Regions from separate parts of the Lactobacillus leichmannii genome, predicted to be linked through region 1. Evidence: predicted binding sites of a transcription regulator. Region 1 holds the regulator's gene; the other holds the start of a gene.
What was found. The regulator LexA, encoded in region 1, represses DNA repair genes until DNA is damaged. The targets are predictions, from matches to a motif close to CNAACANNTGTTNG.
Positions count from the first base shown of each region.

Region 2: the regulator LexA is predicted to act here: its motif matches at 1,442-1,455, upstream of recA (recombinase RecA).

Region 1 covers NZ_QOCY01000042.1:90,183-101,927, reverse strand. Annotated here, with positions in the region: gene DS743_RS04860 (GIY-YIG nuclease family protein) at 1-364, opposite strand, end outside; gene DS743_RS04855 (lysophospholipid acyltransferase family protein) at 435-1,049, shown strand; gene DS743_RS04850 (aspartate-semialdehyde dehydrogenase) at 1,131-2,117, opposite strand; gene DS743_RS04845 (amino acid kinase family protein) at 2,118-3,206, opposite strand; gene DS743_RS04840 (homoserine dehydrogenase) at 3,199-4,347, opposite strand; gene DS743_RS04835 (ACT domain-containing protein) at 4,487-4,921, shown strand; gene DS743_RS04830 (ABC transporter ATP-binding protein) at 4,970-6,760, opposite strand; gene DS743_RS04825 (ABC transporter ATP-binding protein) at 6,753-8,513, opposite strand; gene DS743_RS04820 (YneF family protein) at 8,623-8,847, opposite strand; gene DS743_RS04815 (DUF896 domain-containing protein) at 8,960-9,196, opposite strand; gene lexA (transcriptional repressor LexA) at 9,351-9,971, shown strand; gene DS743_RS04805 (GRP family sugar transporter) at 10,172-11,020, shown strand; gene DS743_RS04800 (transporter substrate-binding domain-containing protein) at 11,121-11,745, opposite strand, start outside.
Region 2 covers NZ_QOCY01000044.1:238,363-250,107, forward strand. Annotated here, with positions in the region: gene DS743_RS06400 (helix-turn-helix domain-containing protein) at 1-710, shown strand, start outside; gene pgsA (CDP-diacylglycerol--glycerol-3-phosphate 3-phosphatidyltransferase) at 755-1,318, shown strand; gene recA (recombinase RecA) at 1,525-2,634, shown strand; gene rny (ribonuclease Y) at 2,783-4,426, shown strand; gene DS743_RS06420 (glycosyltransferase family 4 protein) at 4,530-5,729, shown strand; gene DS743_RS06425 (YigZ family protein) at 5,782-6,441, opposite strand; gene DS743_RS06430 (DEAD/DEAH box helicase) at 6,485-7,762, shown strand; gene DS743_RS06435 (ComFC family protein) at 7,759-8,445, shown strand; gene hpf (ribosome hibernation-promoting factor, HPF/YfiA family) at 8,525-9,082, shown strand; gene secA (preprotein translocase subunit SecA) at 9,242-11,644, shown strand; one part of gene prfB (peptide chain release factor 2) at 11,732-11,745, shown strand, end outside.

The DNA.
Region 1 (11,745 bases):
CCACGACGACGTCATAGCTGTCTTTTCGCAAAAAGCTGCCCGCGTCTTTGACATTGCCCTGGTAGACCGTGATCCGGTCCTGCATGTCGTTTAATTCAACCGACCGCCGGGCCTTGGAAACCATGTCTTCTTGCAGTTCAACATCGTCGTAATGGGCCTTGTTAAAAGCAGCCATGTAGAGGCTGGCTGCCGCGTTGCCGCTGCAGAGTTCAACCACCTTGGACCGGTTTTTGATGGCTTCTTTGGCCCAGTAAGCCAGAAGCAGGGTATCCAGGGAAAAGGCAAAAGACTGCCCGTCCTGGATGATTTTCAGCTGCTCGCCCAGCATGTAATCGATACGTTCATTTTCCTTTAGTTCAATCATGTAGTTCTGAAGCCCGTCCCTTATTCTTAGATGTGTTATAATTTATTCTACATCATTTGGAGGTTCTTTTATGCTTTATCGTATTTTCAGACCGATCGCCCGCTTCATCGTCTGGGTCTTAAACGGCCACCTGCATGTCCACCACAAGGAAAGACTGCCCGAAGGCACCTACATTTTGGTTGCCCCCCACCGGAACTGGTGGGAGCCGATTCTTTTCGCCCTGGCCGCCAGCCCTACGGAATTCATGTTCATGACCAAGCAGGAGCTGTTTAAAAATCCGGTCCTCAGCTGGATCTTAAACAATGCCCACGCCTTCCCGGTCAACCGGGAGCATCCAGGTCCTTCCGTTATCAAGATCCCGGTCAAGGGCTTAAAGTCAGAAGGCCTGTCTTTGATCATGTTCCCATCCGGCACCCGGCACTCAGCCTCCCTTAAGTCCGGCGCCCTGGTTATCGCCAGAATGTCCGGCCGGCCCCTGCTTCCGGCTGTCTACCAGGGCCCGCTTACTTTTAAAGGGGTCTTACAAAGAAAAGGCATGGAAATCAACTTTGGCAACCCGATCGTCATTGACCGCAAGACCAAATTGACCCCGGAAACCGAAGCTGCCTACAACCAGCAGCTGGAAGACGCCTGGAAGCGGATCGACCAGGAACTGGATCCGGATTTCCACTATGAAGCTAAATAATTAAAAATGACAAAACAACAAGAAAAAGGATTGAGCATGGACGCTCAATCCTTTTTCTTTATGCTTTTTTACTGCTGCTTATTACTTGTTATTTTCTAGGTATTCCATAATCTGGACGGCGTTAGTTGCCGCCCCCTTTCTGATCTGGTCGCCGGTGCACCAAAGAGTAAGGCCGTTAGGGTTGGTCAAGTCCCGGCGCAGGCGACCGACTTGCACGATATCCTTGTCGGAGTTTTCCAGGGGAGTTGGAGTGTAATCAGTAACCAGGAGGTCGCCGTCAAAAGCCGCGATGGCATTTTCAGCAGCTTCAACTGAGACCGGTTCTTCAGTGACAACCGTCACCGCAATTGAGTGGGACCGGTAGACCGGGACCCGGACGCAGGTGCAGGTCACCAACAAGTCTGGCAAGTGCAAGATCTTTCTGCCTTCATTCTGCATCTTCATTTCTTCAGTCGTATAGCCGTTTTCCAAAGGACTGCCAATGTCAGCGATGACGTTAAAGGCGATCTGGGCCGGGAAGACCTTGGCTTCCACGCTCTCGCCCTTGGTCAAAGCCGTCACTTCATCCTTCAGTTCGCTGATCCCGCCCATGCCGGCACCGGAAACGGCCTGGTAGGTGCAGGCGTTGATAGCCTTGATCGGAGACAACTTGGCAATTGGAGCCAGAGCCATCAAGGTAATGGCAGTTGAACAGTTGGGATTGGCAATCACGCCGTGGTGGTCTAAAGCATCTTGGCCATTAATTTCAGGAACTACCAAAGGCACGCCGTCTTCTTGCCGGAAGGCTGAGCTGTTGTCAATGTAGACTGCCCCGCTCTTTTCGACCAGGGGCCGGTATTCCTTAGACAGGCTGTTAGAAACTGCCCCCAAAACGTAGTCCAGGCCATTCAGTCTTTCCTGGCTGACCACTTCCAGGGTCAATTCCTGGCCAGCAAAGGGCAGCTTTTTACCCTTGGAGCGCTCGGAAGCAAAAACGCGCAGTTCTTCAACCGGCAATTGTCTTTCTTCAATACATTCCAACATCTGCCGGCCAACGGCCCCTGTAGCTCCTAAAATACCAATTTTCATTTATCGTTCCACTCTTTCTTCACTAATAAACTGCTGATAAATCGCCTTCGGCATTTGCCGCATGGCCCGGCCAACCACGGCCAGCATGGCCTGCTGGCTTTCGACCTGGATATCGTCCAGGTGCAGGTCCTGCTTTAATTCCGCCACGATCTCATAGAGATAGCGCTCGATTTTCTTGGTCTGGACCACAATGGAAAAGGTATCGACCGTGACCGGAACGCTTTCAATCGAGATCTGAAATTTTTCAAAAACGGCTAAGACCTTGCGTAAGAAGCCTGCCTCAGCTGAAACATGCGACTTAACCATGGTGATGACCGTAAAGTCCTGCTTGCCTGTAATCCCGGTGATGACATGAGGCGGCTCTTGCGCGTCAAGTTCACTGCAATCATTCATGATCATGGTGCCGGGATTTTCCGGATGATTGGTGTTGCGGACATTGATCGGGATGTTTTTCTGCCGGACGGGAAAAACCGCGTCGTCATGCAGGACATTTTCTCCCATATAGCTCATCTGCCGCAGTTCTGAGTAGGTAATCCGGGGAATCTGGACATGATCTTTGATAATGCGCGGATCGGCCACGTAAAAGCCGGGGATCACCACCCGCCGGCCCGGATCAACCTGGGCTTTTAACAGTTCCTGGCTTTTATCCAGGTCAATTGAGCCGTCGTAATGGAAACGGATCACCCGGCTGGAGTCAACAAAGTCCGCGTCCAGGTATTCAGCCAAGCAAAGGCCGGTCAAGTATTCGCCCCGGGAGACCAGGTAGTCCAAGTTCAAGTTCTGGGCCATGTTCTGCCGGATCTTGGCGAATTCTCCAGCCAAGTCGATTTTAAGGCCCAGGCTGCGCTTGATTTCCATGTACTTGTCCACGATAGACTGGAAAATCGACTCATAGCTGACGTCATAGGTAATGTGGGCCGCGCAGAGGTAGAGGAGGTCGGTGACCTTATGGTCCTCCTGCCCGCTCTTGCCGCAGGCGATGGTCACCACGTACTTGCGGTCCGGATCAGCCAAAATGATTTGCTTGACCTTCTTAAACTGTTCGCTATTGGCGACTGAAGAGCCGCCGAATTTGACTGCTTTACTCATCTGCCACTCCCGCCAAAAAGGCCGCCGGGTCCCCGCTTTCCTTGACCAGGCTTGAAATTTCCGCCAAAGTCAGCTTTTTGGTCAAAAATGCCTTTTCGCTGATTCTTTCTGCTACTACATCCTGGAAAAAATCCGCCCGGTTAGTCCGCAGGTAGAAAGTTTGCTCTTCTTCATCAGTAAGCTGACCCGGTTCAGCACTTTGCACGATTCCCTTTTTCCCTTCAGCCAGATCCAAGAGGTCTTGGACAGCCGCGTGGGCGGTTGGCAAAGAGCCTGCCCCCTGGCCCACGAATGTTTCCGGACCCAGGGAAGCGGAATCAGTTTCCAGGGCATTGAAGTTAAGGCCCACTCTGGCTAAAAGGCTGGTCTTTTTCAGCATGACCGGCAAAACCTGCAAGGACAGCTTCTCACCTGTCTGCCGGCCCCGGCCCAGCAACTTGATGGTCCGGCCATTTGCCTTGGCCCAGGCAAAGTCTTCCTTGGTCAAATGCCGTATCCCCCACTGGTCAACCTGGCTTGGATCAGCAATTTTGCCAAACGCAGTCAAGGCTGACAAGCAGACCTTGTAGCAGACGTCTCCGCCGTCGATGTCATCGCTGGGATCCTTTTCCGCGTAGCCCAGCTCCTGGGCTTCTTTTAAGCAAGCAGCAAAGTCCAGGTCCTTTTCTGCCATCTGGGAAAGGATGTAGTTGCTGGTCCCGTTAAAAATTCCCTGGAAGGACGTGACCGGCTCCAGGCGCTGAATGTGCTTGATGTTGTCAATCCAGGGGATGCCGCCGCCAACGCTGGCCTCATAGGCCAATACCAGGCCCTTTTGCCTGGCTAAGTCAAATAGCTCGCCGGCATAGACCGCCAGCATCTTCTTATTAGCCGTCACCACGTGCTTGCCGGCTTCCAGGGCCCGCTTAACATAGCTGTGGGCCGGTTCTACCCCCCCGATGCACTCGCAAACCACTGAAATTTCCGGATCGTTCACGATTTCCACAAAGTCAGTCGTATGCTGGTCATCCAGGATCTGTTCATCTCTGTGGACCAGGATTTTTTTTATTTTAATCTTCCGCAAAAGCGGAGTTTCAGCCTCTTCAACCAGCTTGACAATGCCGCCGCCAACCACGCCACGGCCTAAGATTGCAATTTGCATACCCGCCTCCGTTGTTTCTAATCTAGGGACACTTGTTTTTGAATCAAAAACATAGTATCATTATCCGCAAGGCCTGACAAGGGAAAAGTTACTTATTATTAAACAAAAATTAAAGCAATATGTCAAAGGAGAATTTGCCATGGCCGACTATTTTTACGTTCATAAAAAGATCCTGCCCAACTATCTGGAGAAGGTCCTAGAGGCAAGGGAAATGCTGGACAGCCGGGAAGCAGCCACCGTCACCGAGGCGACTGAGCGGATCGGCATCTCCCGCAACACTTATTACCGCTATAAAGACTATGTTTTTAGAGCCAAGGACCCTGCAAGGGGTCAGCAGGCGGTCTTGTCTCTGCTTTTAGCTGACCTACCTGGGGCCCTGTCAGCCGTTTTGACCTGCGTGACCGACCACCGGGCCTCGGTTTTGACTATTTCCCAGGCCATCCCTTTGGCCAGCCACGCCAGCGTCTTGATGTCCCTGGACCTGGCCGGCCTTGAAGGAGACATCAACACCCTTTTGGCTGATTTGAAAAGTCTCCCCTTTGTTAAAAATCTCCAGCTTGCCGGATTAGAATAATAAAAGAGCGCGTCTTCTGGGCGCGCTCTTTTTTGTCTTAATTCATTCTTAGTTTTCCCGGTTTTGCTGGAGGGTGTAAAGGTCATAGTAGTAGCCCTTTTGGGCCAGCAAGTCCTCGTGCTTGCCATGTTCGACGATTCTCCCCTTGTCTAAAACAATGATCTGGTCAGCATCAGCAATCGTTGACAGGCGGTGGGCAATAGCCAGGGTCGTGCGGCCCTGGCGGAGCTTTTTGAGTCCTGCTTGAATCAAACTTTCTGTTTCCGTGTCCACGTTGGCCGTTGCTTCGTCCAAAATCAAAATCTTAGGATTGGTTACCAGGGTTCGGGCAAAGGAAATCAGCTGTCTTTCCCCGCTGGAGAATTCCGATCCGCCTTCAATGACCTTAGCATGGTATTTCCCAGGCAATTTTTCGATAAAGCGGTCAGCCTGGACAGTTTTAGCGGCTTCCTCAATCTGCTCATCAGTGATCTTGTCATTGTACAAGCGGATGTTGGAAGCCACGTCCCCATAGAACATGAAGGGTTCCTGGAGAACCAGGCCTATTTTTTGCCGTAATTCTGCCTTGGAAAAGTCCCGGATGTCGATCCCGTCCAAAAGGATCTGGCCCGAGTGAAATTCGTAAAAGCGCATCATCACGTTGATGATTGAACTCTTGCCTGAACCCGTGTGGCCAACGATCCCCAGGGTCTCGCCTGGATTAAGGGTGAAGGAAACATCGCGGAGAACGTCATGCTTGCCGTCATATGAGAATGACACATGCTTAAACTCAATTTTCCCTTCCGTAATCTTGGCGTTGGCCAGCTCTTTTTGCTCAGGCTCGTATTCTTCCTGGTCCAAAATCTTGAAGATCCGCTTGCCAGCCACGATCCCGTCGGTAAAGAAGGTCAGCGAGTTCATCATGTCCGACAAGGGGTTAAAAAAGTTCTGCACATAGTTTGCAAAAGCATAGATCATCCCGGCCGGGACAAAAGTTGCCCGGAGGGGGTAACCGAACCAGACCAAAACGCAGGTTAAGGCCAACGAATAGAGCAGGGTCGTAAACGGCGACAAGAGCAGGCCGTTGGTTCTGATCAGCTTGAAGCGGGTCTGCATCTGCTGGCGGTTGATTTTTTCAAAATCATCGTCTATCCGCTTTTCCTGGCGAAACTGCTGGATCACGGAAATTCCGGCAATGCTTTCTTCTAGCTTGGTGTTGATCAAAGAGTTGCGGGCCCGGTATTCGTGGTAGATTTTGGAGCTGACCCGGTTATAAAGCCAGATTGCCCCAACGATAAGTGGAATAAAGGCCGTCACGATCCCCCCGGCCACCGGGTCAGCCATATACATGGCAATCAAGGCGGTTACCATGGAGACGATCCCTAACAGAAAGGCAGAGAAAACCTGCATAAAGTTGCCCAGGGTCATCGTGTCGTTGGTTACCCGGGACAAAATCGACCCGGCTGGAGTCTGGTCAAAATACCGCATCCCCAGGGTGTGAATTTTTGCATAAAGGACCCGGCGGACCTTTTCCAATGCCTTTTCCCCGGCCAGGGCATAAAGGTATTCATAGGTAAATTGGCAGACCGCCTTAAATACCACGCCAATGCCGTAGATCAAGGCAACATAATAAAACGTGCTGAAGTCAACCTTGCCCGCCTTCAAATAGTGGTCCATGTAATACCGCAGCCAGGTCGGCAAGAGCATATTGATCGCGGAAACTGCCACCATCCCTAAGACGGCAGTCAGTAATTCCCCCTTGTAAAGCCAGACAAAGGTCCAGAGCCGCTTTAAAATCTGCCCCTGCTCTTTGGTCGAAATCTGCTGCTGCCAGACTGACTGGAAGTCTTCATTATTCATCGTCATCTTCACCTACCTTCTGGGCTAATTCTTGCCGCTGCCACATCCGGGCATACCAGCCCCCCTTGGCCAGCAATTCTTCATGCGTCCCTCTTTCTGCCACCTGCCCGTCCTGCATGACCAGGATCAAGTCAGCATCCATTACGCTGCTTAAGCGGTGGGCAGCGATGACGGTAATTTTCTTTTCCCGTTCTTGCCGAAGCTTAGTCAAGATCGCCTTTTCAGTTTTGGCGTCAACAGCTGACAAAGCATCGTCCAAAATCAAGATTTCACTGTCATGAAGCAGGGCTCTGGCAATCGACATCCGCTGCTTTTGCCCGCCCGACAGGGAAACCCCGTTTTCCCCGATCATGGTCTCATAGCCATTTGGAAAGGCCAGGATATCGTCGTGAAGGGCGCTCTTTTTAGCCGCCACTTCGACCTCTTCCTGGCTGGCATCCGGCTTGGCAAAGGCAATATTGTCTCTGACCGACATGGAGAAAAGGAAGTTGTTTTGGGGAACGTAAGATATTTCTTTTAAGTAGACGTCCAGGGGAATCTGCCGGATGTCGTGGCCGGCAAAAGTGATCCGGCCCTTGTAGTTATCAAACTCCCGCATCAAAAGCTGGATAATGGTCGTCTTGCCTGAGCCAACCCGGCCAACCAGGCCGATAGTCTGCCCGTTTTTCAAGTCAAAGTCCACTGCCCCCAAGGCAGCCTTGTCTGGTTCATCCGGGTAGGCAAAACTGGTCACGTGATAGCGCAAATCTCCAGTCAGCTTCTGCTCCTTGTCCATTGAATCTGAGTCCACGATCAAAGATTTTTCATTGAGCAGGCTCATAATCCGGTCGTAGCTGGCGCTCCCCCGCTCAAGAACATTAAACAGGTAGCCAATGGCAAACATTGGCCAGACCATGGCCCCAATGTAGGACACAAAGGAAATCAGCTGGCCCAGGCTGATCGCTTTGCTGAGAACCAGCCGGCCACCGTAGATGATGGTAATGATGTAGGTAATCCCGATGATCATGGTAATCATTGGGTCGTAGAGTGAGTCGATCCGGAAGACCTTTTTATTGATATCTACCGTTTCATAGGTCATCTTGTTAAAAGCTGCCGCATCCTCCTTTCCCTGGCCAAAAGTCTTCAAGACCTTAATCCCAGACAAGGATTCCTGAGTCTTGTTGTTCAAGCGGGAAAAGGCCGCCTGCGAATCCATATAGGCGTCATGCAGGCGATCACCCAGGTAGCGGGCACAGAAGGCCAAAAGGGGCAGCGGCAGCATGGCCACCAGGGTCAAGCGCCAGTCTACCAGGATCATCATGGCCAGCAAGGTGGTCCCCCCGGTAAAAATCGCGTCGATCAAAGTCAAGATCCCGTCACCTGCTACGTTCTGCACGGCCTGGACGTCATTGGTTGCCCGGGCCATCAAGTCCCCGGTACGGTAGCGCTGAAAGAAGGTCCGGTCCATCTGCATAAAATGCCAGAAGAGCCGGCCGCGGAGTTCTTTTTCCAAAATCGCCGCTCCGCCGTAAATCTGCTTGCGCCAGAAATAGCGGCAGACATAAAGGGCCAAAGCCGCCAGCAAAATTGCCAGAACATAGCTAAAAAATTGCTGCCAGCTGATTCTCCCCGTATCCAGCTGGTCAGCCATCATGCCCAGGATCCGCGGCGGGACCAGGTTGGCTGCCGAAGTCAGGACTAAGGCCGTGATCCCTAAGGCGTAGCGCTTGCGGTGGGCTTTAAAGAACCAGCCCAGCTTGCTGAAAGTATCCATTTTTTCCTCCCTCTTTTATTTGGGTTTTATCTTTTTCTCCTTCTTTTCTAATCCCCATAGCCCGAAAAAAGAGCGCCAGGATTCCCCTAGCCCTCTATGGCTGACTAGACTAGTTCTTAGCTGCCTGATGCTTGATCATGTTCATCACTTGGTTGACCTTCTTGGCTGAAGGCTTCTGGCCCATTTGTGACATCATGGTTTCAACCATTTCCCGGGTAATCGGGGGATTCTTCTTAAAGTAGTTCTTCATGTAAGTCCGGGCACCGTAAAAACCAGCAACCGCACCCAGAAGAGCTGCCAAAATAATCAAGAAAATCGCCAAACCTAAATTCATTATCGCTAAACCTCCATTGGTCTTAATTTGTTATCCGCCTCAGCGGAGATGCATTCGTTAGTCACACAAATACTATCTTACAAAACTTCAGACCATTTTTAAAGGATAAATCTTATCTGAGAAGCTTTTTCTTCTGAATTTGCTTGGCTTTCTCCGGCGTAACGTCCTTGCCTTGATCGTCAACAATTACCAGGCTGTCCAGCTGCTGCTTGAAACCTGCCCGGAAGTTGGCGATAAACTGCTTGTGCAGTTCTTTGCGTTCAGCCTCTTCAGCCTCCGTCAAGCCGCTTTCCTGCTTCTTCTTGTATAATTCATTGATTCTTTTTCTGACTTGATCTGCTTCTGTCATATATATATCCGCCTTTCTAGTGATAAGAATAGTGTACTCGCTTTGCAAAAATAAAAAAAGTTTTAAGCCTAGAACGCCAGTTTGTAAACTTCCCGAATATTTGCTAAAATAAATAATAACCGACAATAAGATTTTTGACGAAGGAAAAGTAACTATGGCAACTCACGACTCAAAACAATTAGAAATTCTGCAATACATCTACGATACCGTTGAAAACCGCGGCTTCCCGCCGACGGTCCGGGAAATCTGCGCGGCAGTTGGCCTGTCTTCAACCTCCACTGTCCATGGCCATTTGACCAGACTGGAGCGCAAGGGCTACCTCATCAAGGACGCCACCAAGCCCCGAGCTTTGGAAATCACCCACGCCGGCCTTGACGCCTTGGGCATCAAGCCTAAAGACATTCCGGTCATCGGGGTTGTTACCGCCGGCCAGCCGATCCTGGCTGTCCAGGACGTGGAAGACTACTTCCCGCTTCCACCGAACCTGGCCAGTGATGCCGGTGAGCTCTTCATGCTCCGGGTACACGGCACTTCAATGATCAATGCCGGTATCTTGAACGGGGACTATGTCATCGTCCGCAAGCAGACCACGGCCCAGAACGGGGAAATCGTGGTCGCCATGACTGATGACGGGGAAGCAACAGTCAAGCGCTTCTTTAAAGAAGACCTCCACTACCGCCTGCAACCGGAAAATGATGCCATGGATCCAATTATCTTGAACCATGTACAAATTTTGGGCAAGGTCGTCGGTCTTTACAGAGCAAATATTGATTAATACAGTATTGCCGGTCAGCAAACTCGATTAGCTCATATTTTTTTGAAAAGATGTTTTGCTTTATGCAAAGCATCTTTTCCTTTTCAACCGTTTTCTGAAAACGGTTGACATTTTCATAGCGTTTTCTATTGCTATTTTCCTGAAACTCCGTTAATCTAATAACTATTCGACAAATTATTAGTTAAAGGAGTTTTCAATTAATGAATATCATCATTGCCTTACTGCCGGCCATCGGCTGGGGGGTTATGCCTTGGATCGTCAACAAGGTGCCAAACAGCAAGCCGGCCAACCAGATCTTCGGCGTCGGCATGGGGGCGACTATTGTCGGCATCATCGTGACTTTAATCCAGCATCCGGCCATTTCCATGCCAGTTTTCTTCCTGTCCCTTCTGTCCGGTGCTTTATGGACGATCGGTCAAATCGGCCAGTTCATCTCCTTCACCCGGATCGGGGTCAGCAAGACCATGCCGATCTCAACTGGCCTGCAGCTGGTCGGCAATACCATCATCGGGGCTTTGATCTTTGGTGAATGGAAGACCAGCAACAACTTTATCTTCGGGATCATTGCCCTGGTCATCATCATGGTCGGCGTCATCTTGACCGCCTACACTGAAAAGGGCGACGGCTTCACTCAGAAGACCACCAACAAGGACATCCTCTTCCTGGTCTTGACCACGATCGGCTACCTGGCCTACTCTGCCTTCCCGAAGACGATTACGGCAGACGCTGAATCCATGTTCCTGCCGCAAACCTTGGGGATCCTGCTGGGGTCTGTGATCTACCTGGCCTTCAGCGGCAACAAGGCTGCCTTCAAGGAAAAGGCCAGCTACCTTGACCTCTTTGCCGGCATCAGCTTCGGGATTGCAGCTTACGCCTACATCATCTCCGCTCAAGTCAACGGGGTGACCAACGCCTTCATCTACGGCCAGCTGAGCGTAATCATCTCCACTATCGGCGGGATGACTCTGCTGGGCGAACGCAAGCAAGGCAAGGAACTGGTCGCAACGCTTGCCGGCCTCTGCCTGATCGTTGTCGGCGCTATCCTTTAAATCTAAATCAAAATACTAAAATACAAATAATTTACATGCTAGCTAAAAAGCTAGGAGCATCTGCTCCTAGCTTTTTACTTTTTGTATTAGTTTTTCCGTCTTATTGAATCTTAACCTTCTGGCTTTCTGCATGTTTGACGTCAAAGCCGGAGACCTTGCCGAACCACTTCTTGACCAGCTGGTCATATTTTCCGTTGGCCCGCAGCTGCTTTAAGGCCTGATTGATCGCCTGGCGCATTTCGGTCTGGCCCTTTTCAACCCCGATGCCGTATGGCTCCTCAGCTAAAGAGGCCTTGGTCAAGGTGAATTCCGGGGTATCAGCGATCAAACCAGCCAAAATCCCGTTGTCGTCGATCATGACATCCCCTTGTCCGGCCTTTAAGGCGTTGAAGGCTGACCCGTAGTCGTCAAACTGCTTGACGCTAGCCTTTGGAGCCAGCTTAGCCACCTGGTTGGCCACGTCGGTCCCCTTGATGGCAATAACCACGACTCCCTTTTTATTCAAGTCAGCAATGCTTCTGATCTTGCTGGACTTCTTAACGATCATGGATTCGTTGGCGTTAAAGTAAACGTCAGAGAAGTCGATCACCTTCATCCGCTCCTTGGTGATGGTCATGGTTGAAATGACGGCGTCCAGGGAGCCGTTGTGCAAAAGGGTGATCCGGGTCTTTTCCGTGATCGGCCGGAAGACAGCCTTGCTTTTAGGGCCAAGGATCTGCTTGGTG
Region 2 (11,745 bases), on a different contig from region 1:
GGATCGCCCTTTTGCTTTTGATCGGGGGGATGGTCTTTGCCAACATGAAGAAGACCGGGTCAAGCAGCCAGAAGGAAAATGCTGGCTCCAGCGTCACGATTACTTCCAAGAAGTCTTCCAGCAAGAAGAGCTCATCAGCTTCTTCTTCATCCAAGAAAAAGAAGACCAGCTCAATCAAGGTTGCTTCACTTGGCGGCTCAAGCTACCGGGTAACTGGCATCAAGTCCAGCACGCCATTGGTAGTCCGGTCAAGCAAGCAAAGCATCTACTACTACGTTTCCGTTGACAACGTGATCACCAACCAGGGGACCCTGCAAAGCGGTGAAAAGCACACGGAAACTGTCAAGAAGGGGCAAACTTTGATCGTTTACCTGGGGACTGATACTGGCGTGACTGTAACTGTTGGCGGCAAGAAGATTCCGTTCACTCCAATCAACGGCACGACCCGTTTGACTATCTACCTGGGTGACAGCTCTGCTTCAGCAAGCAGCTCCGCGGCAAGCCGCACGACTAGCACCAACACTAACACCAATACCAGTACGAGCTACAGCAGCCGGGCAAGTTCCAGCGTGCAAAGCTCAGCTTCCAGCCGGCCAGCTGCTTCCAGCTCCAGCGTTAAATCAAGCTCACAAGCTTCATCCAGCGCTGCCCCAAGCAGCCAGTCATCAGCTGCTCCATCATCATCTGCCGCTTCCAGCAGCAAGCAATAAGAGAAGAATGACCATTAATTCTTAAAAGTGAGGAATTTAAAGCAATGAATTTACCAAATAAACTGACTGTTTTCCGAATCTTTTTGATTCCTGTCTTCATGATCCTGCTGATTGCCCAATGGCCAGCCGGCTCATTCACCCTGGCAGGGACTGAAATTCTGTGGAGCCGGGTGGTGGCCATGATCGTCTTTGCCGTTGCTTCCGCAACCGACTGGTTTGACGGTCACATCGCTCGCTCCCGGGGACTGGTAACCAACTTTGGTAAGTTTGCTGACCCGCTGGCGGACAAGATGCTGACCATGACGGCCTTCATCTTCATGGTTGCATTGAATCTGGCTCCAGCCTGGGTGGTAGCCATCATCGTCTGCCGGGAACTGGCTGTGACCGGCCTGCGCCTGATCGTGGTCGAAAACAACGGCAAGGTCATGGCGGCTGCCATGCCTGGCAAGATCAAGACCACCTGCCAGATGCTGTCAATCATCTTCCTGCTCTTTGGCGACATCTTCCACCTGGGCACCATCCTGCTCTACCTGGCTCTGATCTTCACGATCTACTCCGGCTACGACTACTTCCATTCTTCATGGGATGTCTTCAAGGGTTCAATGTAAGCATTTAGAAAATCACTATTCTTTAAAAATGAGTATCAGCAAGGTACTCATTTTTTATTTTTTAAGTCAGATTGGGGAAAAAAGGGCTTTTTTCTTGTACTAGTAAGTGGAGAGGAAACAATTTGAACGTTAGTTCGGATTTTTCTTGCTTTTTACCAGGCCTTCAAAGTATAATGTTTATTAGTAAGTTTCCAGGAGGGAAAAAATTGGCTAAAGATGAAAAACAAGCGGCTCTTGAAGCGGCTTTAAAGAAAATTGAAAAGAACTTCGGTAAAGGCGCGGTCATGCGGATGGGCGAGAAGGTCGACACCCAGATCTCGACTGTTCCGTCAGGCTCACTGGCCCTGGACGCGGCCTTGGGCGTGGGAGGCTACCCGCGGGGCCGGATCGTGGAAATCTACGGGCCGGAATCTTCCGGTAAGACGACCGTTGCCCTGCACGCCGTAGCTGAAGTGCAGAAGCGGGGCGGCACGGCGGCCTACATCGACGCGGAAAACGCCATGGACCCGGCTTACGCTGAAGCCTTGGGCGTGGACATCGACCAATTGATCCTGTCTCAGCCAAACACTGGGGAAGAAGGGCTGCAAATCGCGGACACCTTGATCTCCAGCGGGGCCATCGACATCGTCGTGGTCGACTCCGTTGCCGCCCTGGTGCCGCGGGCCGAAATCGAAGGTGAAATGGGTGACTCCCACGTCGGTCTCCAGGCCCGCCTGATGAGCCAGGCCTTGCGCAAGCTCTCCGGGACGATTGCCAAGACCAAGACCATTGCCATCTTCATCAACCAGATCCGGGAAAAGGTCGGCGTCATGTTTGGTAATCCCGAAACCACCCCAGGTGGTCGGGCGCTGAAGTTCTACTCAACCATCCGGCTGGAAGTCCGCCGGGCGGAACAGATCAAGCAGTCCACCAACGTTATCGGTAACCGGGTCAAGATCAAAGTGGTCAAGAACAAGGTTGCTCCGCCATTTAAGGTAGCTGAAGTCGACATCATGTACGGGCAGGGGATCTCCCAGTCCGGCGAACTGCTGGACATGGCTGCTGACCAGGACATCGTCGACAAGGCCGGGGCCTGGTACTCCTACCACGGTGAAAAGATCGGCCAGGGCCGGGAAAACGCCAAGCAGTACCTGGAGGAACACCCGGACGTTTCCGAGGACATCCAGACCCAGGTCCGCAAGGCTTACGGAATCGATGCTGAATCTCTGGAAGAAAAGGAAAATCCGGAGAAGGTCAAGGAACAGCGGGCTAAGAAGGCAGCTCCTGGCGAAGAGAAGCCAGCAGAGCCGCCAAGTCCGGAAAAGACTGATAAGTAGGTAGTTTTTGGCCAATAAAAAGATTGCCAGCAGAGGCCTGGCAATCTTTTTTGTTTCCGCAAATGCAGCTAAGGAATTGACTTGACCAAAAATGTAACATATGATTAGTAATGTGTGAATAATTCTAAATACAAAGGCGACGTAACTCATGATGAATAATACTATATTTCTTCTCGCAACAGTCGCTGTAATTTTTCTTATTTCACTTGTCGTGGGATGCCTGATTGGTTATGCCATCCGGAAGAATGCCTGGGAAACCAAGGCGGAAAACGCCCGGCAGAGCGCGGAGGCAATTTTGGCCAAGGCGAAAGCCGAAGTCGAAGCAGCCAAGGCTGAGGTCCAGGCGCAGAAGCAGGCCGCTGAAGCCGTTAAGCGGGATGCTGAAACGGAGAAGAAGGCCAAGATCCTGGAAGCCCAGGAAGAAATCAGGGATTACCGGCAGAAGGTTGAAGACGAGCTGAACAGGCGCCGCGCAGAAGCGGCCCGCAAGGAAAACCGCCTTCAGCAGAAAGAAGATGCCCTGGATCACCGCAGCAGCCTGCTCGATGACCGGGAGAAACAACTCACACAAAGGAAAGACCAAATCAAAAAGCAGGAAGAAAAAGCCGCTGGTTTGCTGGAAGAAGCGCACGGGCTGGTCGAGAAGCAGAATGACAAGCTGCTGGAAATCTCCCACTTAGACGAAGAAGAGGCCAAGAAGATTGTCCTGGCCCAGGTCTCCGACCACCTGACCAAGGAGAAGGCGGAGCTGATTCGGGCTAACGAGGAAGAAATCAGTGCCAGAGCCGACCGCTTTGCCCACCAAATCATCGTGGATGCCATCCAGAGCAGCGCGGCGGATACGGTCGCGGAAACGACCGTGTCAGTCGTGGACCTGCCAAACGATGACATGAAGGGGCGGATCATCGGCCGCGAAGGCCGGAACATCCGCTCTTTTGAAGCCATGACTGGGGTAGACTTGATCATTGACGATACGCCAAAGACGGTCACCTTGAGCGGTTTTGACTCCATCAGACGGGAAGTTGCCAAGCGGGCCCTGCAGAAACTGATCAAGGACGGGCGGATTCATCCGGCCCGGATCGAAGAGATGGTTGACAAGGCGCGCAAGGAAGTCAACGACGATATTTACGAGGCTGGTGAAAGTGCCTTGATGGAACTGGGCATCCACCGGATGAACCCGGAACTGGTCAAGATTCTGGGCCGGCTGAAGTACCGGACTTCCTATGGCCAGAACGTGCTGGCGCACTCGATTGAAGTCGGGAAGCTGGCCGGGACCATGGCAGCTGAACTTGGTTTGGATGAAAAATTAGCGGTTCGCGCGGGATTATTACACGATATTGGCAAGGCAATCGACCATGATATCGAAGGCTCCCACGTAGAAATCGGTGTTGAATTGACCCGGAAATACCATGAACCGGACCTGGTGGTCAACGCGATCGCTGCCCACCACGGTGACGTGCCAAAGCTCTCCTTCATCGCTGACCTGGTCGTGGCGGCGGATACGATTTCTTCCGCCCGGCCTGGGGCAAGAAGCGAAAGCTTGGAGAACTACATCCGCCGTTTGACGGAACTGGAAGACATTGCTGGCAGCTATGACGGCGTCAAGCAGGCATATGCCATCCAGGCCGGCCGGGAAGTCCGCGTAATGGTTGAGCCAGGCAAGATCTCAGATGATGAGACCACGGTTTTGGCCCACGAAATCCGGGACAGGGTCGAGAAAGAACTCGATTACCCGGGCAATATCAAGATCACCGTAATACGGGAGAAACGTGCCGTGGCAGTTGCCAAATAAAGCAGAAAGTCCAGATTGAATTCTGGACTTTTTTGTTAGCATTTGGCAAATCGCCTTAAAGCCCGGTATAATTAACTCAACTAGACTCAGAAAGCAGAATTTCATGTTTAAGATTATCGTTGACCTTTTTTTACTGGTGATCATCCAAGTAGCGATCACGCCTTTCATCCGGCGCCTGGCCTTTGTCCTGGGGGCGGTGGACAATCCTAACGCCCGCCGGGTCAACAAGAAACCCATGCCGACTATCGGGGGACTGGGGATTTTCGTGACTTACAATATCGGGACCTTCATCTTGCTCAGAGAGCAGTTTCCGACCCACGAGCTCTTTGCCCTTTTGCTGGCGTCCAGCGTGATCGTCTTGACCGGGATGATCGATGATATTTTAGAACTCAAGCCCGGGCAAAAAATGGGCGGGATCTTCATCGCGGCCATGATTACCTACTTTTTGGCCGAAATCCGGATGACCGAGCTGAATATTCCTTTTACCGGCCAGACCATCAATTTGCCCTGGTATCTCAGCCTGCCGATTACCATCTTCTGGATCCTGGCCTTGACCAACGCGGTCAACTTGATTGACGGCTTAGACGGCCTGGCGGCCGGTGTGTCCTGCATCTCGCTTTTGACCATGGGGATTGTCGGCTACTTCTTCTTGCGTAACCAGGGCCTGTACGTACCGATCGCCTGCCTTATGCTGGCGGCCTGCCTCCTGGGCTTTTTGCCTTACAACTTCAACCCGGCCAAGATCTTTTTAGGGGACACCGGGGCCCTCTACCTGGGCTTCATGATCTCGGTTTTAGCCTTAAAGGGCTTGAAGAACGTGACCTTTATTTCTTTGCTGGTACCGGTGATCATCTTGGGAGTGCCGATCTCTGATACGGTCTATGCCATGATCCGCCGCAAGCTGAACAAGAAGCCGATTTCCCAAGCGGACAAGCACCACCTCCACCACCAGCTGATGAACTTGGGCCTGACCCAAAGACAGACGGTACTGCTGATTTACGCCCTGTCCTTGATCTTCTCCTTCGTGTCCATGCTTTTCCTCTTGTCGCCGATCTGGGCCATGGCCCTCTTGCTGGTCGGCCTCTTGATCGCCGTTGAGCTCTTCGTGGAATCGATCGGCCTTTTAGGGGAAAAATACAAGCCCCTCAGCCACTTGATTAACCGCCTGGTTTTACATAGCACTCACACTAAGGAGCCGGACGTTGAAGTCTGGCATCAGGGCGAGGCCAAGCCCCGGAAGTGGCAGGAGCGGTCCAAGGGGGGGCACAAGCCTGCTGAGAAAAATAGCGGTAAAAAACAATAAAGCTGAACAGACAAAAGAAAATGACCAAGCAGAAATGCTTGGTCATTTTTGGTTAGAATCTTTTTTCTCCGCTTTTAACGGGAATTTCGTTATAGCGCTGGTCCCCCTTGATCAGGTTGGGTTCACCGTTTAAGAGCTCGGTTAGATCGCTGATAAAGGGGTCAATCTGGTCCAGGTCCAGGTAGATGGAAATGGTGATGTTTACGCCATATTCAGTGCCGGCAACGAAGACCTCTTTTTCCTTAAGGAAGTGGTCGACCTTGTCATAGCGGTTGTAGGGGATCGTAAAAATCAATTCCTGCTGCTTAACCCGCTTGACGATGCCGATGGCTTCAGCTGCCTCGCTGACGCTGGAAGAGTATGCCCGGATGAGGCCGCCGGCCCCTAATTTGATTCCGCCGAAATACCGGGTCACGACGACGGCGACATTCTTCAGGCCCATTAATTGCAGGGTCTTTAATTCCGGCACCCCGGCCGTACCGGCTGGTTCGCCGTTGTCGCTGCTTTTGACCCGGTCGTCATTAATGCCCAAGGTGTAGGCATAGGTGTTGTGGGTGGCGTCATGGTACTTTTTGCTGGTCGCGGCAATAAAGTCCCGGGCCTCTTCCTCATCCTGGACCCGGGCAAGAGTCGCGATGAAGCGGCTCTTCTTGATGACCAGCTCATGCTGGCCGTTTTCTTTGATTGTTAAAAAATCTGCTTCTTTTGACAAAAAATCATCCCTTTTTGGTGTATTAGTTAGTGGAGGCAAAAAAATGACAGAAGAAAAAGAATCTCTGACCGGCCGCCAATGGCTGGTTGACAAAGTGGATAATAGCATAAAAGAGGGGCAGACGGCAATTCCCGCCATCGAAAATGGCATCTGCCAGCGCTGCGGCAGCTCATGCTGGGCCCGCCTGCCGTCGGGCTTTTTGTATTGCCGTGCTTGCGTGGGCCTGGGCCGGCTGGATGAGGGCAAGCTTTTGGTCCGCCAGGCGGCTGGCAGTCATTACCCGCCCAGGGCGGGGATGACCTGGACAGGGCAGCTGCAAGAGCGGCAGGAGGGTGTGAGCCGCTTCTTATTGGAGAAATTTGCCGCTAAAGAGGACTGCCTGGTTGAGGCCGTGACCGGGGCGGGTAAGACGGAGATGATTTTCCCCTTATTGGCTGAGGCTTTCAGCCGCGGCTGCCGGGTAGCCATTGCCACGCCCAGAATCGACGTGGTCAATGAGCTTTACCCCCGCCTAGTAGCAGCCTTCGGGGAGGTGGAGATCGGCAAGTACCATGGCCGGGAGGAAAAGGAAGCGGCCAATGAGCAGCTGGTCATCTGTACGACCCACCAGCTGCTGAAGTACTACCAGGCCTTTGGCCTTTTGATCATCGATGAGATCGACTCCTTTCCATATGCCGGCAATCCCCAGTTGCATTTTGCCGCGGGCAATGCTGTTAAAAAAACGGGCAGCCGGGTCTTTTTGACGGCCACCCCGCCTGAGGACCTGCTAAAAGCGGCCAGGCAGGGGAAACTGGCCATCGTTAGGCTCAACCGCCGCTTTCACGGCTATACCTTGCCTGTGCCCCGGCTGGACCTGTACGTCAAGCCTTTTTTGACCAAGGGCCGCCTGCATCCGAAATTAGCCCGGCGGATCAAAATGGCGGCTAAAAGCGGCCACCCCCTCCTGGTCTTTTTGCCCAGAATTGCCCAGATGCCCCAGTATTTTGCCGCTGTCAAAAGGCTCCTGCCCGACTTGCGCCTGGCAACCGTCTATGCCCAGGACCCGGACCAGCTGGAGAAGGTGGAAAAATTCCGCAAAGGCGACCTGGACCTGCTTTTGACGACCACAATCTTGGAGCGGGGGGTGACCTTTAAGCATGTCTGGGTGATCATCGTGGCCGCTGATGATGAGATTTATTCCGCTGCCAGCCTGGTCCAGATTGCCGGCCGGGTGGGCAGAGACAAGCAGGATCCGGACGGGCTGGTGCTTTTTGGCTACCGGCGCTACAGCCGGCAGATCAGAAGCGCGGTCAAGCAGATCAAGGAGATGAACCGGGGATGAGTCTTTGCCTTTTTTGCGACCAGCCTTTTACCGGAGATTTGGACATGAGGCGCCTGCTTTTGCCGGGCAAAAGCAAGACTTCCTGCCTGTGTCCATCCTGCCGCCAGCAGTTTGCGCAGATCGGCCCCGCCTTTTGCCCCCAGTGCGGCCGCCAGCAGGATAGCGGGGAAATCTGCCAGGACTGCCAGAAGTGGCGGCGGATCTACCAGGGGAATTTTTTGCACAACCAGGCCGTCTACTGCTACAACCAGGCCTTTCATGACCTGATGGTCCGCTACAAGCGCTATGGGGACTACTTGCTCTGCCAAGTTTTGCAGGAATTGGCCGCCCCTGCTGTTCAAAAATTAGCGGCCGACTACTACGTCCCGGTCCCGACTTCACCTGAGCACCGGAAAAAGCGGGGCTATGACACGGTCTGGGAAATTTTTACCCCTCTTTTGCCCTTAACGCCTCTTTTAGCCAAGAAGGCTGGAGCTGGGGCCCAGGGGGAAAAGGGAAAAAAAGCCAGGATGCAGGCTAAGCAAAATTTCTTTTTAAATCCGGAATTTAGGGGTACAATAACAGGTAAGATCATCCTTTTGGATGACATTTACACCACAGGCCGAACACTTTACCATGCGCGCGACGCGATTGAAACGGCTTTTCCTAAATGCCAGGTCGAAAGTTTTTCAATTAGTCGCTAAATATTTTCACAAAGCGCTTTCAAATTTGGTATAATATGAGTGTAAAGAAACCGCGCAAGCGTGAAAGGAGATAATTATTATGTTAAAGTACAATGTTCGTGGCGAAAATATTGAAGTCACTGAAGCTTTGAGAGATTATGTTGAAAAGCGCTTGACCAAGTTGGAAAAGTACTTTGATCTGAGCCAGGACGTAATCGCTCATGTAAATCTGAAGGTATACCGTGACCACTCAGCTAAGGTTGAAGTAACCATTCCGCTTCCATACCTGGTTTTGAGAGCTGAAGAAACTACGGATGACATGTACCGCAGCATTGACTTTGTTTCCGAAAAGCTTGAACGCCAAATCAGAAAGTACAAGACCCGCGTCAACCGCAAGAGCCGTGAAAAGGGCGTTGAAGAATTCTTCATCCCTGAAGAAGCTCCGGTTGAAGAGGAGAAGGAAGAAAAGGCTCCAATGTTCAAGATTGTCCGCAACAAGCGGGTTAGCTTGAAGCCAATGGACCCAGAAGAAGCCATCTTGCAAATGGACATGCTGGAACACGACTTCTTCGTCTTCCAAGACGCTGAAACCAACGGCACCAGCGTGGTTTATCGCCGCAACGACGGCAGCTACGGCTTGATTGAAACTAACGAATAGTTTCGCCGCTTATCCAACTGAATACTAAGGCTGCAAGCCAAGCAGGGCACGATAATTATTGTGCCCTGCTTATTTTTGTAGATTATTTTAATTTTTGGCATTTACATGTTAAAATTATTCTGTGATTTTAGACTAAATATCAGAATTAAGGACGATTAGATGGCAAACATTTTAAAGAAGTTATACAACGCTGATAAAAGAGAACTTAAACGTTTTGAAAAAATTGCTGACCAAGTAGAGTCATACGCTGACCAAATGGCCGCTCTCTCTGACGAAGAATTGCAGGCCAAGACGCCGGAATTCCGGAGCCGGATTGAAAAGGGCGAAAGCTTAGACGACCTGCTGCCGGAAGCCTTTGCCGTATCCCGGGAAGCTTCCAAGCGGGTTCTGGGCCTGTACCCATTCCACGTGCAGATCCTCGGCGGGATTGCCCTGCACCGGGGCAACATTGCCGAAATGATGACCGGGGAAGGTAAGACCTTGACGGCCACCATGCCGGTTTACCTCAACGCTTTGTCTGGCAAGGGCGTGCACGTTGTTACTGTCAACGAATACCTGTCCAGACGTGACGAAACTGAAATGGGCCAGCTCTACCGCTGGCTGGGCTTGACGGTCGGCTTGAACGTCAGCACCATGTCCCCGGAAGAAAAGCGGGAAGCTTACGCCTGCGACGTAACTTACTCAACCAACTCTGAACTGGGCTTTGACTACCTCCGGGACAACATGGTTGTCTACAAGGAACAAATGGTGCAGCGGCCGCTTAACTACGCCATCATCGACGAAGTTGACTCCATCTTGATCGACGAAGCGCGGACGCCTTTGATCATTTCCGGTGAAGCTGAGCAAGCCAACGCTGACTACATCCGGGCTGACCGCTTTGTCAAGAAGCTGGTGGAAGACAAGAGCGACAATGACGCCGATGACGATGAAGACCACGGCGATTACAAGATCGACTGGCCAACCAAGACTATTTCCTTGACCAGAACCGGGATCCAGAAGGCCTGCGACCACTTTGGCCTCAAGAACCTTTATGACGTTGAAAACCAGAAGCTGGTTCACCACATCGACCAAGCCTTGCGGGCCAACTACATCATGCTCAAGGACATCGACTACGTTGTCCAAGACGGTGAAGTCCTGATCGTTGACTCCTTTACCGGCCGTGTTATGGAAGGCCGCCGCTACTCAGACGGCCTGCACCAGGCCATCGAAGCCAAGGAAGGGGTCAAGATCCAGGAAGAATCCCAGACCCAGGCCACGATTACTTACCAGAACTACTTCAGAATGTACCAGAAGCTGTCCGGGATGACCGGTACGGCCAAGACTGAAGAAGAAGAATTCCGTGAAATCTACAACATGGAAGTCATCACCATCCCGACCAACCGGCCAGTCATCAGACAAGACATGCCAGACCTGCTCTACCCGACCCTGGACTCCAAGTTCAAGGCCGTGGTTGACGAAATCAAGGAGCGGCACGCCAAGGGCCAGCCAATCCTGGTCGGCACGGTGTCCATTGAATCTTCTGAACGCTTGAGCCACATGCTGGACAAGGAACACATCCCGCACGCTGTCTTGAACGCCAAGAACCACGCCAAGGAAGCAGCCATCATCATGAATGCCGGCCAAAGAGGGGCAGTTACGATTGCCACCAACATGGCCGGGCGTGGGACTGACATCAAGCTGGGGCCTGGCGTCAAGGAACTGGGCGGTTTGGCTGTAATCGGGACTGAAAGACACGAATCCCGCCGTATCGACAACCAGCTGCGGGGCCGGTCCGGCCGGCAGGGTGACCCGGGTTACACCCGCTTCTACCTGTCCTTGGAAGACGACTTGCTGAAGCGCTTCGGGGGCGACCGGGTCAAGGACTTCCTTGACCGCCTGTCCGACAATGACGACGACAAGGTCATCGAAAGCCGCCTGATCACCCGCCAGGTTGAATCAGCCCAGAAGCGGGTTGAAGGGAACAACTACGACATCCGGAAGCAGACCCTGCAATACGACGACGTTATGCGGATCCAGCGTGAAATCATCTACAAGGAACGGATGCAGGTTATCGATGAGCAGCAGTCCTTGAAGAGTGTCTTGATGCCGATGATCCACCGGACTATCGACCACCAAGTGGATATGTTCACCCAAGGCGACCGGTCGACTTGGCGCCTGGACTCCTTGCGCGACTTTATCGTTTCCAGCCTGGCCAGTGAAGAATACGTTAATTCAGAAATCGACTTCAAGACCTTCACGCCAGATGCCCTTAAGCAGCAGCTTTACCAGCTGGTTGAAGACAACTACCAGGAAAAGGAAGCTGCCCTGGCTGATCCGGAACAAATGCTGGAATTTGAAAAGGTGGTTATCCTCCGCGTGGTTGACGAGCACTGGACCAACCACATTGACGCCATGGACCAATTGCGGCAGTCAATCGGCCTGCGGGGCTACGGCCAGCTGAACCCGCTGGTTGAATACCAGGACTCCGGCTACAACATGTTTGAAGAAATGATCAGCGACATCGAGTTTGACGTGACTCGCCTCTTCATGAAGGCGCAGATCAGAAACAACTTGAGTCGGTAATAAATCAGCAAAGAGGGGGCGGGAGCCTCCTCTTTTGGTTATAATTGTAGTAAACAAAAAGAGTATTTTTAGCAAAGGAAAAAGACAATGGAAATCAATGA